DNA from 4 places in the Actinomadura kijaniata genome. Region 1 is predicted to be linked to each of the others. Evidence: riboswitches for the same ligand, from Rfam matches in the RefSeq annotation. Region 1 holds a riboswitch; each other region holds the start of a gene.
What was found. A riboswitch is a leader RNA that binds a small molecule or an ion and turns the genes downstream of it on or off. The one in region 1 is predicted to bind cobalamin.
Positions count from the first base shown of each region.

Region 2: linked by a shared signal. The riboswitch ahead of HNR61_RS37950 (uroporphyrinogen decarboxylase/cobalamine-independent methonine synthase family protein) and the one ahead of HNR61_RS12825 (putative cobaltochelatase) in region 1 are both predicted to bind cobalamin.
Region 3: linked by a shared signal. The riboswitch ahead of HNR61_RS12030 (ribonucleoside-diphosphate reductase subunit alpha) and the one ahead of HNR61_RS12825 (putative cobaltochelatase) in region 1 are both predicted to bind cobalamin.
Region 4: linked by a shared signal. The riboswitch ahead of cobN (cobaltochelatase subunit CobN) and the one ahead of HNR61_RS12825 (putative cobaltochelatase) in region 1 are both predicted to bind cobalamin.

Region 1 is NZ_JACJIA010000003.1:164,574-167,773, forward strand. It holds gene HNR61_RS12825 (putative cobaltochelatase) at 1-1,907, opposite strand, end outside; cobalamin riboswitch at 1,953-2,147, opposite strand; gene HNR61_RS12830 (TetR/AcrR family transcriptional regulator) at 2,167-2,799, shown strand; gene HNR61_RS12835 (ATP-binding protein) at 2,810-3,200, opposite strand, start outside.
Region 2 is NZ_JACJIA010000014.1:35,785-38,984, reverse strand. It holds partial or broken gene HNR61_RS37955 (replication initiator) at 1-736, opposite strand, end outside; gene HNR61_RS37950 (uroporphyrinogen decarboxylase/cobalamine-independent methonine synthase family protein) at 1,393-1,740, opposite strand; cobalamin riboswitch at 1,860-2,076, opposite strand; gene HNR61_RS37945 (RNA polymerase sigma factor) at 2,073-3,200, opposite strand, start outside.
Region 3 is NZ_JACJIA010000002.1:988,542-991,741, forward strand. It holds gene HNR61_RS12020 (YcnI family copper-binding membrane protein) at 1-59, opposite strand, end outside; gene HNR61_RS12025 (hypothetical protein) at 159-710, opposite strand; cobalamin riboswitch at 818-1,033, shown strand; gene HNR61_RS12030 (ribonucleoside-diphosphate reductase subunit alpha) at 1,179-3,200, shown strand, end outside.
Region 4 is NZ_JACJIA010000020.1:45,513-48,712, reverse strand. It holds gene cobG (precorrin-3B synthase) at 1-287, opposite strand, end outside; gene HNR61_RS43260 (RNA-guided endonuclease InsQ/TnpB family protein) at 391-1,629, shown strand; cobalamin riboswitch at 1,656-1,841, shown strand; gene cobN (cobaltochelatase subunit CobN) at 1,853-3,200, shown strand, end outside.

The DNA.
Region 1 (3,200 bases):
AGCAGCGGACGCCGCGCCGGGTCCCGCAGCCGTTCGACGCGCAGCACCTCGGCGGCCCGCAGCAGCCCGGCCGCCAGCGGGGTGCGGCCGCCGGTCGGCAGCCGCTCCAGCCGCCGCGCCCCGGCCTCCACCGAGGAGGTCGGCGGCAGCGCCAGCTCCGCGTCGCGGCCCCGGAACGTGACCAGCCCGACCTTGTCGCGCCGCTGGTAGGCGTCGCGCAGCAGGCTCAGCACGGCCCCCTTGACGGCCCGCATCCGCCGGCGCGCGGCCATCGACCCGCTGGCGTCCACCACGAACAGCACCAGGTTGCCCTCGCGGCCGTCGCGCACCGGCTCGCGCAGGTCCCCCGGCGCGATCAGCAGCCCCGGGCCGGTCCGGCCCCGCGACCGCTGGTGCGGGGCCGCCGCCCGGAGCGTGGCGCTCAGGTGGACGCCGCCGTCGCCGGGCCGCGAGCCCGACACCCGCCCGTGCGGGCTGCGCGCCTTGGACCGCCGCCCCGGCGCGCCCTGCCCCAGGCCCGGAACGGTGAACAGGCGCGGCTTGTAGGCGTCGTCGGCGGGAACGGCCTCCTGCTCCCCGGCCGGGGACGCGCCGCTCTCGGGCCGCTCCGGCTGCTCGGGCTGTGCGGTCTGCCCGTTCGGTGACGGGGGGACGGCCCCGTCCGGCGCGTCGCCGGGCGGGGCGCCGCCGCCACCGCCGTCCGGCCCCGGGTCGTCGGGGTCGTCCTCGGGCCACTCGGGCTCGGCGGGCGGCGGGGGCTCCTCCTCGCGGTGGCGCTCCAGGATCTCGTCGAGCCGGTCGGCGTCCAGGCCCGGCGCGTCGAACGGGTCGCGCCGCCGCCGGTGCGGCAGCGCCAGCCGCGCCGCCGTCCGCACGTCGTCGTCGGTGACGCCGGTCCGCCGGTTCCAGGCGGCCAGCGCCATGGCGGCGCGCGCGGTCACCAGGTCGGCGCGCAACCCGTCCACCTCGAACTCCGCGCACACCGCCGTGATCTGCCGCAGCGCCGCGTCGGTCAGCTCGACCTCCGCCAGCCGGGCCTGCGCGGCCTGGATACGGGCGGCCAGCTCGGCCTCGGCGACGGCCCAGCGGGCGGCGAACCCGCGCGGGTCCTCCTCGAACCGCAGCCGCCGCCGCACCACCTCGGCGCGCTCGGCCGGGTCGCGGGTCGCGGCGACCTCCACGGTCAGCCCGAACCGGTCCAGCAGCTGCGGCCGCAGCTCGCCCTCCTCCGGGTTCATCGTGCCGACCAGCAGGAACCGCGCCGCGTGCCGCACCGACACGCCCTCGCGCTCCACGTGCGACTCGCCCATGGCGGCGGCGTCGAGCAGCAGGTCCACCAGGTGGTCGTGCAGCAGGTTGACCTCGTCGACGTACAGCACGCCCCGGTGCGCGGCGGCCAGCAGGCCCGGCTCGAACGCCTTGACGCCCTCGGTGAGCGCCCGTTCGATGTCCAGCGACCCGGTCAGCCGGTCCTCCGACGCGCCGACCGGCAGCTCGACCAGCCGCGCGGGCCGCTCGACGGCGTCCTCGCCGCCGGCGTGCGGGCCGTCGGGGCAGGCCGGGTCGGGGTCGCGCGGGTCGCACGAGAACCGGCAGCCCGCCACCACCCGCACGCCCGGCAGCAGGTCGGCCAGCGCCCGCACGATCGTCGACTTGGCGGTGCCCTTCTCGCCGCGCACCAGCACGCCGCCGACGGCGGGCGACACGGCGTTCACGATCAGCGCGAGCTTCAGGTCCTCCATGCCGACCACGGCCGAGAACGGGTAGCGGGGCGTGCGCGCGGCGTTCGGCTCGGGGCCGCCCGTCGCGGCGGGGGTGGTCCCGGGGAGCTCGGGGGTGTCGGGTCCGTCGTCCCCGGTGCGAGCCGAGTCCGGCTCCACGGCGTTGTCCTGCCCGGCAGGGGGCATGCGTCACGTTCCTTCCGTCGGGTGTCCACGCCCATCGGATGTCCACAGCGGTCGCGTCCGACGGCCGGAGTCTCCTGGCTCCCGGATCGCCGTTCCCCCTCGGCCTTCCAGCGTCGCCGCCGTGGCCCGCGCTGAGGCGGAACTCCCCGGTCACAGTTGCGGGACAGCCCCGGATTCGCACCGGAGTTCCTCCGTGTCCGTCGCCGCCCAGGATGGCATACCGCCGGAATCGGCCCAAGTCGCGGCATAGGCTGGGCGGGTGCCCCGCTACCGACGGTTGTCCCCCGACGAGCGCCGCGACCAGATCCTGCGGGTGGCGCGGCGGCTGTTCACCGAGCTGCCCTACGCGGAGGTCTCCACCACCGCGATCGCCGAGGAGGCCGGGGTGCGCCGCGGCCTGCTGCACTACTACTTCGGGACCAAGCGCGAGCTGTTCCTGGAGGTCGTGCGGGAGCTGGCCGCCGACGCCGCCGTGCAGGCCCCGCCGCCGGACGTGGGCCTGCCGCTGCCGGAGGCCGCCGACCTGTGCGTGGCGCGCTACCTGGACACCGCCGAGACCAACGCGACCACCTGGTTCGCGGCGATCGACGCCGAGGGCTTCGGCCGCGACCCCGAGCTGCTGCGGATCGTCAACCGGTTCCGCGACCTGACGGTCGGGCACCTGCTGTCGGTGCTGGGCCATCCCGACCCGGACGCGACGCTGCGGGCGGTGGGCTGCGCCTACTCGGGCCTGGCGGAGGCGGCGACCCGGCAGTGGCTCCAGGAGAGGACCCTGACCCGCCCGCAGGTGCACACGCTGCTGACGCGTTCGCTGCTGACGATGCTCACCGACATCGCGCCCGCGCTGGGGGAACGGCCGGACCCGGCGGTGGCCGGACCCGGCGGTGGCTAGGGAACACGGCCTAGACCGAGCGCGGCTCCTCGTCGCCGAACGAGATCCGCTCGGTCACCCGGATCGCGAACCACACCGCCTTGCCCCGCACCGGCGGGCCCAGCCGCGACAGCGTCCGCAGCACCCCCCAGCGGCCCTCCGCCAGCTCCCGGACGATGCTCAGGCCGCGTCCGCAGTCGCCGGACGTCCACGAGTAGCCGGGCAGCCGGGCGTCGGCGTGGCCGTCGAACACCGCGCAGCGGATCTCCGCCGTCGGGCGGGCGCCCGGCGGCGTCCACGGCAGGTCCGGGACGGCGGGCGGGTCGCCCAGGTAGAGCCACAGCTCGTGCGGGCCGTGGTCCCCGGCGTGCTGGTAGGCGTTGGTGGCCAGCTCGCTGACCATGAGCTGGGCGTCGGCGACG
Region 2 (3,200 bases), on a different contig from region 1:
CCAGCAGGTCGGAGGTCGCCCACGCGGGCGGGGCCTCGTCGGGACCGTTGGGGCCGTCGAGACGCACGACGGCGTGGAAATGGATCAGTCCTCGGCGCTGGTACTCGATCACGCGGGCGTAGGAGATACGGGCCTGCTGGCGGAACGCCTTGTGCGTGATCCCCAACTCGGCGGTGATCTTCCGGGGCACGGCCAGCGTGAGCCGCCGCCACAGCTCCGGCGCGTGGGCGTTCCACAGCACCGCGCGCGGGTAGTCGTAGCAGTCCCCACAGATCGGCTGCCCGAGCATCGGATCGTCGGCGGCATGGCGCAGGCCGCATCCCTCGGGGCGGCCGTGGGGGCACAGCGGGCGGTCTCGGCGTGGACGGCACGGCTGCGCCTGTCCGGCCTTCTCCCGGCGGGCGTGCACTACTCCGAACGATGGCGCGGTCAGGGTCAGGAACACGCGGGGATGCCTGCTGACCTGTTCGGGTACTCCCTTGCCTCCGGTGAGACCGGAGATGATCAGGTGATAGGTGTCGTCGCGGTAGACCTCGGCGCACGCGGCGCAACGGGAGGCGCGGCGGTTCCCGCATGCGGTGAGCAGGTAGCCGGTCGGCTCGTCGTCGGTGCTGTAGGACTCGATCAGCTCGCCGGTCTCACCGTCCACGGTGAGGCGCTCACCGCGTAGCCGGATCGGCTGCTCGCAGCCTCCGGCGGCTTTGATCATCTCGTGCCAGCGGGCGAAGTCCGGCATGGCCGCGCGCTCCACGGCGGCGGTGAGTTCGGGCGGTAGCCCTGGAACGGCGGTCATGCGGCATCCCGCCGCGTCTCGGCAGGCTGCTCGTCGGCGGCCTGGTCGTCCTGGGCGTCTGCAAGGGCTGCTTGGAAGATCCTCGCGACGCGCTGCCACTTGGCGTCGCTCCACGTCGGTGACTGGCTGGCCTGGCGCTTGCCCCACTCGGCTGCTTCCGGGCTCGGCGTCAACCCGGTACCCCTCTCCTCTGAACGGAAGAGAGCACGCGCGAACGACGAGAACCGAAGATCAGGAATCCGCGCAGGCTATCGCCTGGGCCCTTCACTCCCGGCGAGTGTTATCCGATCAGATTCGTGGAGAGCTTCTCCAGGTTGTTAGCGGGTTCTCCCGCCTGGCACCTACCCATGCCGGTCGCCCTAGCCCCGGCTCAACGTGGTTCGACTGTTCGCTTTGGTGTGTGAGGTCGTACGGACCTCCGGGCGGCAGAGCAGCCGTCACTCTGCCTTTCACTCGCCATCCTCGAAGTCGCTGGATGCGGCTCCGGTCCCAGGGTTACCCGCCTGAAGGTCAACTTGAAACCCTTCGGTGGGCGTTCCGGCGGGTTATCACTCTGCGTTACTGGTGGCTGCGCCAGAAAAGTTGCCTGGGTGCACTGACTAGTAATAGTTGGTGTCGAACCACTTGGCCATCTCCAGTGCCGGGACGTCGCGGGTGCCGCGTGCCATCGCGAAGTACCGGCCCAGGCCGGTCAGGTGCCGGTAGCGGTCGGGGACGGCGTCGACCATCACGCTGGTGTCGAGGACCTGGTCGTAGAAGGAGAACGTGTTGGAGGGGATCGCCTCCAGACCGGCGTCGCGCAGCTCCCGCCAGACGTCCGCGCGGAGTCGCGCGCCGACCCCGGCCAGGGCGGTGGCGTCGGCGCGTCCCGCCCAGTAGTCCTCGGTGGCGGACTTCAGCTCCCGGTCCGCCCCGATGCGGGGGTATCCGAGGATCGTGGTGTGCATGGCAGCTTCCCTCGCCGTGCCATCGTGCGGACGCGCGAAAGGGGGAAGGCGGCGCACGGCCGGTGAACGGCGCGGCTCGTCCCGGGCCCTCCCGCGAGGCCGCGGACCACCGCGCGCCGGGCGGCGCGCGGGCGGAGGCAGGTCTTCGGACTCACGGGCACCGCTTCTCGTCGAAGCGCCCTACTGGCCGTCGCTTCCCGGACCCTTCGGATCCAGTGCGTGTGACGGCGGTCGTTCCCGTTCACCGCTGCGGGGCAGTCCCGGATTCGCACCGGGTTCCCTCTTGCGACGCCCGTGTCCGTGGACACGGGCGAACCTTCCGCGCGGGCAGTCTACGATCTTGCGGGCCCGTCCGGCGGACGGGCCGTTCGGTGGTGGTCGGTGACCTGTGTCAGGCGGCGTCGCAGGAGTTTCCGTTCGGCGTCGGTCCCGGCCAGGTCGAGGGCCTGCCGGTAGGCGTCGGCGGCCTCGGCGCGGCGGCCCAGCCGGTGCAGCAGGTCCGCCCGCGCCATGGGATAGGGGTGGTGGCCGCGCAGGCGCGGCTCGTCGGCCAGCTCGTCCAGCAGCGCCAGGCCCGCCCGCGGGCCGTCGCGCATCGCCACCGCGACGGCCCGGTTCAGCGCCACGACCGGGGAGGCGGTGAGGGCCAGCAGCACATCGTAGAGCGCGACGATCTGCGGCCAGTCGGTGGACGCGGCGTCGGCGGCCTCGTCGTGCAGGGCGGCGATGGCGGCCTGCACCCCGTAGGGGCCGGGCGGCCCGCCGGTCAACGCGACCGGCACCAGCCCCAGCCCCTCCTCCACCATCGGGCGGTCCCAGCGGGACCGGTCCTGCTCGTCCAGCAGCACCGGGGACCCGTCGGGGGCGGTGCGGGCGTCGCGGCGCGCGTGGACCAGCAGCATCAGCGCCAGCAGCCCGGTGACCTCGCGTTCGGCGGGCAGCAGGCGGTGCAGGATGCGCGCCAGCCGGATCGCCTCCTCCGCCACGTCGGGGCGTTGCAGGTCCGGGCCCGAGCTGGCGGCGTAGCCCTCGGTGAAGACCGAGTACAGGACGCCGAGCACGCCGGGCAGCCGTTCGGGCAGCTCGTCGGCGCCGGGGACGCGGAACGGGATGCGCGCCTGCCGGATCTTCTTCTTGGCCCGCACGATCCGCTGCGCCATCGTCGCGGTGGGGACCAGGAACGCCCGCGCGACCTCCGGCGTCGTCAGCCCGGCCAGGCACCGCAGCGTCAGCGCGGCGCGGTCCTCGGCGGGCAGCGCCGGGTGGGCGCAGGTGAAGAACAGCCGCAGCCGCTCGTCGGGCAGGTCGTCGCCGATCTCGGGCGGCGGGGCGGGCGCGGCGCGGTCCGCCTCCACCTGCATGACCGCCAGGCGCGCGGCGTAGGCGCGGTCCCGGCGCAGCCGGTCCACCGCCTTACGCCGCGCGGTGGTCAGCAGCCACGCGCCGGGCCGGTCGGGGAC
Region 3 (3,200 bases), on a different contig from region 1:
CCCGCCAGCCCGACCACCGACACCGACGCCAGCGCCGCCACCGCGGCGAACCTGGACATGCCCGAAGAGAACCGTGATGACATGGTGAGACTCCGTTCGAGAAGCACGTGAAGAACCCGAACGCGCCGACGGCGCGCCCGGTGACGTACGGCGCTCCCTCAGAGCGCCCTCGAACGGAGCGGCGGCCCCCGCCGGACGACCTGGTGCCGCAGCGCCCGCCCCACGGGCACGGGCACGTCCGTCACCGGTATCACGGGGATACGGGCGGGAGGCGCCGGGGGTTCGACGACGAGCGGCGGCGCCGGCCGGAACGTCAGCCGGCGCGCCAGCGACCACAGGGCCCGTTCGCCGCGCCGCAGCCACCACGCCGCCAGCGCGGCGGCCGCGACGTGCGCGAACGTCATCGTCCAGCCGGAGTCCCGCCCGGGCATCAGGGAGCCGCCGTGATGCCCGGACCCCAGGGCGGCGTCCGCGTACAGCGTGTGCAGCGCGAACTGCCCGCCCAGCAGCCCCCCGAAGATCGTCGGAAGGGACCGCTCGTGCCCGGCCAGCGCCCAGGTGACCCCGAGCGTTCCCGCGAACCCCGCCAGCACCGCCCACGCGGGCACCGCGTGCGACGACGCCAGCCCGTGCCCGAGGGTCGCCAACGCGACCACGACGGTGGCGAACAGCACCGCCCGGGAGGCATGGAAGAACGGTTGCGGGGACATGGCGGCCCCATGGTCCCACCTCCGGACGAAAGGCACCACCCGACCCCCGCCTTGGGGCTGTGACACGCCCTACATGTTGGGGTTGTGCGTCACCCGTCATCAAGATGTAGGGTCATGCCCGTGCTGGTTCGCCCCAGCCGTCCCAGACGGCACGGGCGTCACAAGAGGGAACCCGGTGCGAGTCCGGGACTGCCCCGCAGCGGTGAGCGGGAACGACCGCCGTCACATGCACTGACCCCGGGAACGGGGGCGGGAAGCGACGGCCGGTAGGAGCGCGCAGTGCGCCCGCGAGTCCGAAGACCTGCCAGCTCCGCCGTGGACGCGGTCCGCGGCGAAGGGAGCCCGGAGGGCTCTCGTACGTCCAGGTCTCGCGGGAGGACCGGGGGCGGTGCGCGGCATGCCGGCGACCGGCGGTCCGCGCGTCGTTCGCATGCCCTCGCGGGACGAGCTCGCGAGGGGAAAGAGCACGTGACCCAGGAACTGATCGCGCCACCGGCCGGTGTCCTCACCGGGACCGCCGAGGCCGTCAGCGTCGCACCCGCCCAGGCCGTGCCGACCGGGCAGCCGGTCGAGCGCCTGGCCGAGCAGGTGGAACGCGCCTGCGCCGGGCTGCCGGACGCCGACCCGGCCCGGGTGCTGGCGGCGGTGCGCGCGAACGGGGGAGTGGACGCCGCCGGCCTGCGCGACCTGGCCATCGGCGAGGCGGCCGCGCTGGTCGGCGTCGAGCCCGCCTACTCCCGGGTCGCCGCCCGGCTGCTCGGCGCGAAGATCGCCGACGAGACGGCGGCGGAGGGCGTCCGCTCGTTCGCCGGCTCGGTCGCCGTCGCGCACCGCGAGGGCCTGCTGTCGGACGCGCCCGCCGCGTTCGTCGCCGCCCACGCCGACGCGCTGGACGCCCTGGTGGACGAGGCCGCCGACGACCGGTTCGAGTACTTCGGCCTGCGCACCGTCTACGACCGCTACCTGCTGCGCCACCCGAGGACCCGGCGCGTCGTGGAGCGCCCCCAGTACTTCCTGATGCGCGTCGCGGTCGGCCTGTCCGACACCGTCGAGGACGTCCGCGAGCTGTACGCGCTGCTCAGCACCCTGTCCTACCTGCCGAGCTCGCCCACCCTGTTCAACTCGGCGGCCCGCCGCCCCCAGCTCTCGTCGTGCTTCCTGCTCGACTCCCCGAGGGACGAGCTGGAGTCGATCTACGAGCGGTACGCGCAGGTCGCGCGGCTCAGCAAGTACGCGGGCGGCATCGGCGTCTCCTGGAGCCGGATCCGGTCCCGGGGCTCCCTCATCCGGGGCACCAACGGCCACTCCAACGGCATCGTCCCGTGGCTGCGCACCCTCGACTCCTCGGTCGCCGCCGTCAACCAGGGCGGACGCCGCAAGGGCGCGGCCTGCGTCTACCTGGAGCCGTGGCACGCCGACGTCGAGGAGTTCCTCGAACTGCGCGACAACACCGGCGAGGAGGCCCGCCGCACCCACAACCTCAACCTCGCCAACTGGATCCCCGACGAGTTCATGCGCCGCGTCGAGGCCGACGCGCGGTGGTCGCTGTTCGACCCCAAGGAGACGCCCGAGCTCGTCGACCTGTGGGGCGAGGAGTTCGACGCCGCCTACCGCCGCGCCGAGGCCGAGGGCCGCTACGTCCGCCAGGTCCCCGCCCGCCGCCTGTTCGGCAGGATGATGCGCACCCTCGCCGAGACCGGCAACGGGTGGATGACGTTCAAGGACGCCGCCAACCGCGCCTGCAACCAGACCGCCGAGCCCGGCAACGTCGTCCACCTGTCCAACCTGTGCACCGAGATCCTGGAGGTCACCAGCGACGGCGAGACCGCCGTGTGCAACCTCGGCTCGGTCAACCTCGGCGCGCACGTCTCCGGCGACGACCTGGACTGGGAACGCCTCCGCTCCACCGTCCGCACCGCCGTCCGCTTCCTGGACCGCACCATCGACCGCGGCTTCTACCCGACCGCCGAGGCCGAGGGCGCGAACCGTCGCTGGCGGCCGGTCGGCCTCGGCGTGATGGGCCTGGCCGACGTGTTCTTCAAGCTGCGGCTGCCGTTCGACTCGGCCGAGGCCAGGACGCTGTCCACGCGCATCGCCGAGGAGATCGCCCTCGCCGCCTACGACGCCTCCGCCGACCTGGCCGCCGAACTCGGCGCGCTGCCCGACTACGCCGCCACCCGCACCGCGCGGGGCCAGCTCCACGTCGACCACTTCCCGGACGCGGCGATCACCCGTCCCGACGCGTGGGAGGCCCTGCGCGCCAAGGTCGCCGAGCACGGCCTGCGCAACTCCCTGCTGATCGCCATCGCGCCGACCGCCACCATCGCGTCGATCGCGGGCTGCTACGAGTGCGTCGAGCCGCAGGTGTCCAACCTGTTCAAGCGCGAGACCCTGTCCGGCGAGTTCCTCCAGATCAACAACTACCTGGTCGCCGACCTCAAGCGCCTCGGCCTGTGGGACGCCGCCACCCGCGACGCCATCAAGCGCGCC
Region 4 (3,200 bases), on a different contig from region 1:
TGAGTGAACGACGGCAGCAGCCCCGCGTCGCGCAACCGCCCGCTCAGCTCCCGTTCCGCCCCGGCGGCGAGCCCCCTGACCTGCACGTTCCCCCGGGAGGTGAGCTCCAGCCCGCCGTTGCCGAGCTCGACGGCCGCATCCGCCAGCGCCGCGAACCCCCGCCGGTCCACCCGCCCACCGGGCAGCCGGACCCGCGCCAGCCCGCCGTCGGCGGCCCGGTGGATCCGCAGCAGCCCGGGACAGGAGTCAGGACCGGAACGGGAGGAAGCAGACGAAGAGGCAGACACAGCCCGGATACTAGGCGCATCCAAGCGCCTCTCCATCGGCCACCGGGACCCCGGTTTCCTCGAACCCAGGCCAACGATCTTCATCGCCCGTACGTTCGAACACATGCAGCTTCGCTATAACTACCGACTGTATCCCACCCCCGCTCAGCGGACTTCGCTCGGCAAGGCGTTCGGGTGCGCCCGTGTGGTCTACAACGACGGGCTGCGCGTGCGAGAGGAAGCTCGCCGGCAGGGACGGGCGATCTCCGATAACGAACTGTCCAAGTTGGTGATCACCCAGGCCAAGCGCACTCCCGAACGATCCTGGCTGGGCGAGGTGTCGGCCGTGGTGCTGCAACAATCACTGGCAGATCTGTGTGTCGCTTATCGCAACTTCTGGAACTCACGCGCCGGACGGCGGGGCGGACCCTCGGTCAACCCCCCGTCGCCCAAGAGGCGCAAAGGTCGCCAGGCGATCCGGTTCACCCGCAACGCCCGTTTCAGCATCACATCCAGCGGGCGACTGTCGCTGCCGAAAGTCGGGAACGTCAAGATCGTCTGGTCACGGCCGCTCCCTGCCGATCCGTCCAGCGTCACCGTGGTCAAGGACGCGGCCGGCCGGTACTTCGCCTCGTTCGCGGTCGCCCTTCCCGCTCTCGGTCCGCTGCCGTCCACCGAACGGCAGGTGGGGATCGATCTCGGCCTGACGCACTTCGCCGTCCTGTCGGACGGCACCAGGATCGGCGACCCGAAGTGGTTGCGCCGGAGGGAACGCAAGCTCAAACGCGCCGCCAGGGCGTTCAGCCGAACCGCCGAAGGAAGTGAGAACCGCGCGAGAGCACGGACCCGCCTGGCTCGTCAGCATGCCAGGGCCGCCGACGCACGCCGGGAGTTCCATCACCAGTTGTCCACCTGGCTGGTCCGCGACAACCAAGCGGTCCACGTGGAGGACTTGGCGGTGCGAGGTCTGGCACGCTCCCGCCTGGCCAAGAGCGTGCACGACGCCGGATGGGGACGGTTTCTCGCCATGCTGGAGGACAAGGCGAGGCGGCACGGTCGCGTCTTCGCGCGGGCCGACCGGGGATTCGCCTCGTCGCAGATCTGTTCGGCGTGCGGTCGCCGCGACGGCCCCAAGCCGCTGAAGGTCCGCGAGTGGCGCTGCCCCGGGTGCGGGACGCGACACGACCGAGACGTCAACGCCGCTCGCAACGTGCTGGACGAAGGACGCCGGACCGTCGCCGCCGGACGCACCCTCGCACGAGGGCATGCGGAGACGCTAAACGCCTGTGGAGCCCCGGTGAGACCACCGTTTTGCGTGGCACGGGTCGTTGAAGCAGGAACCCGCCGGAAGACGGTAGAGTGACCGATTGCCGTCAGGCCGGAATCCCCCGTTCCCAACTGGGGAGGACGTCAATGTGTGAGCAGCGACAAAGCGGAGGAAGCCGGTGGAAGTCCGGCGCGGTCCCGCCACTGTCACCGGGGAGCGGACCCCACCCAGGGCCACTGCGTCAGCGGGAAGGCCGGGGCGAGCGTCGATCCGGGAGCCAGGAGACTCCGGTTGTCGCAGTGACCCTGCGATTCGGGGCGTGGAAACCCCGGGTGAGGACTCGACCAGCGTGATCCTGCTGCTGTCCACGTCGGACACCGACCTGCTCAGCGCGCGCGCGTCCGGCGCCGCCTTCCGTCTCGCCAATCCGGCCCGCACCTCCGTCGAGGACCTGCCCGCCCTGCTGGAGGGCGTGGACCTGGTCGTCGTGCGGCTGCTCGGCGGCCGCCGCGCCTGGGAGGAGGGGCTGGACGCGCTGCTGGCCGGGCCCCGCCCGGTCGTCGTGCTGAGCGGCGAGCAGCAGCCCGACGCCGAGCTGATGGAGCTGTCCACGGTCCCGGCCGGGGTGGCGGCGGAGGCGCACGCCTACCTCGCCCACGGCGGTCCCGCCAACCTCGGTGACCTGTTCGGCTTCCTGTCCGACACGGTCCTGCTCACCGGGCACGGCTTCGGCCCGCCGACCCCGACGCCCACCTGGGGCGTCCTGGAACGCGAGGCGGCCGGCGGCGACGGGCCGCTGATCGGCGTCCTGTACTACCGGGCGCACCACCTGGCCGGGAACACCGCGTTCGTCGAGGCCCTGTGCGCGGCGATCGAGAGCGCCGGGGGCCGCGCCCTCCCGGTCTACTGCGCGTCCCTGCGCACCGCCGAGCGGGAGCTGCTCGACAGGCTCGGCGAGGCCGACGCGCTGGTCGTCACGGTGCTGGCGGCGGGCGGCACGCGCCCGGCGTTCGCCTCGGCCGGGGGCGACGACGAGGCGTGGGACGTCGGCGCGCTGGCCGCCCTCGACGTCCCGATCCTGCAGGGGCTGTGCCTGACCGGCGGCCGCGAGGCGTGGGAGGCCAACGACGACGGCCTGTCCCCGCTGGACACCGCCACGCAGGTCGCGGTGCCGGAGTTCGACGGGCGGCTGATCACGGTGCCGTTCTCGTTCAAGGAGATCGACGAGGACGGGCTGAGCGTCTACGTCGCCGACCCCGAACGCGCCGCCCGCGTCGCCGGGATCGCCGTCCGGCACGGCGCGCTGCGCCACGTTCCCGCGCCGGAGCGGCGCGTCGCGCTGATGCTGTCGGCGTACCCGACCAAGCACGCCCGCATCGGCAACGCCGTCGGCCTCGACACCCCCGCCAGCGTGATCGCCCTGCTGGGGGCGATGCGCGAGCGCGGCTACGACGTCGGCGACGAGCTGCCCGGCGAGGGCGACGCGCTGATGCACGCGCTCATCGCGGCGGGCGGCCAGGACGCCGACTGGCTCACCGAGGAGCAGCTCACCGGCAACCCGATCCGCATCCCCGCGTCCCGGTACAAGCGGTGGTACGCCACGCTCCCCGAGGACCTGCGCGAGGACATCGAGCGTCACTGGGGCCCGCCGCCCGGCGAGCTGTTCG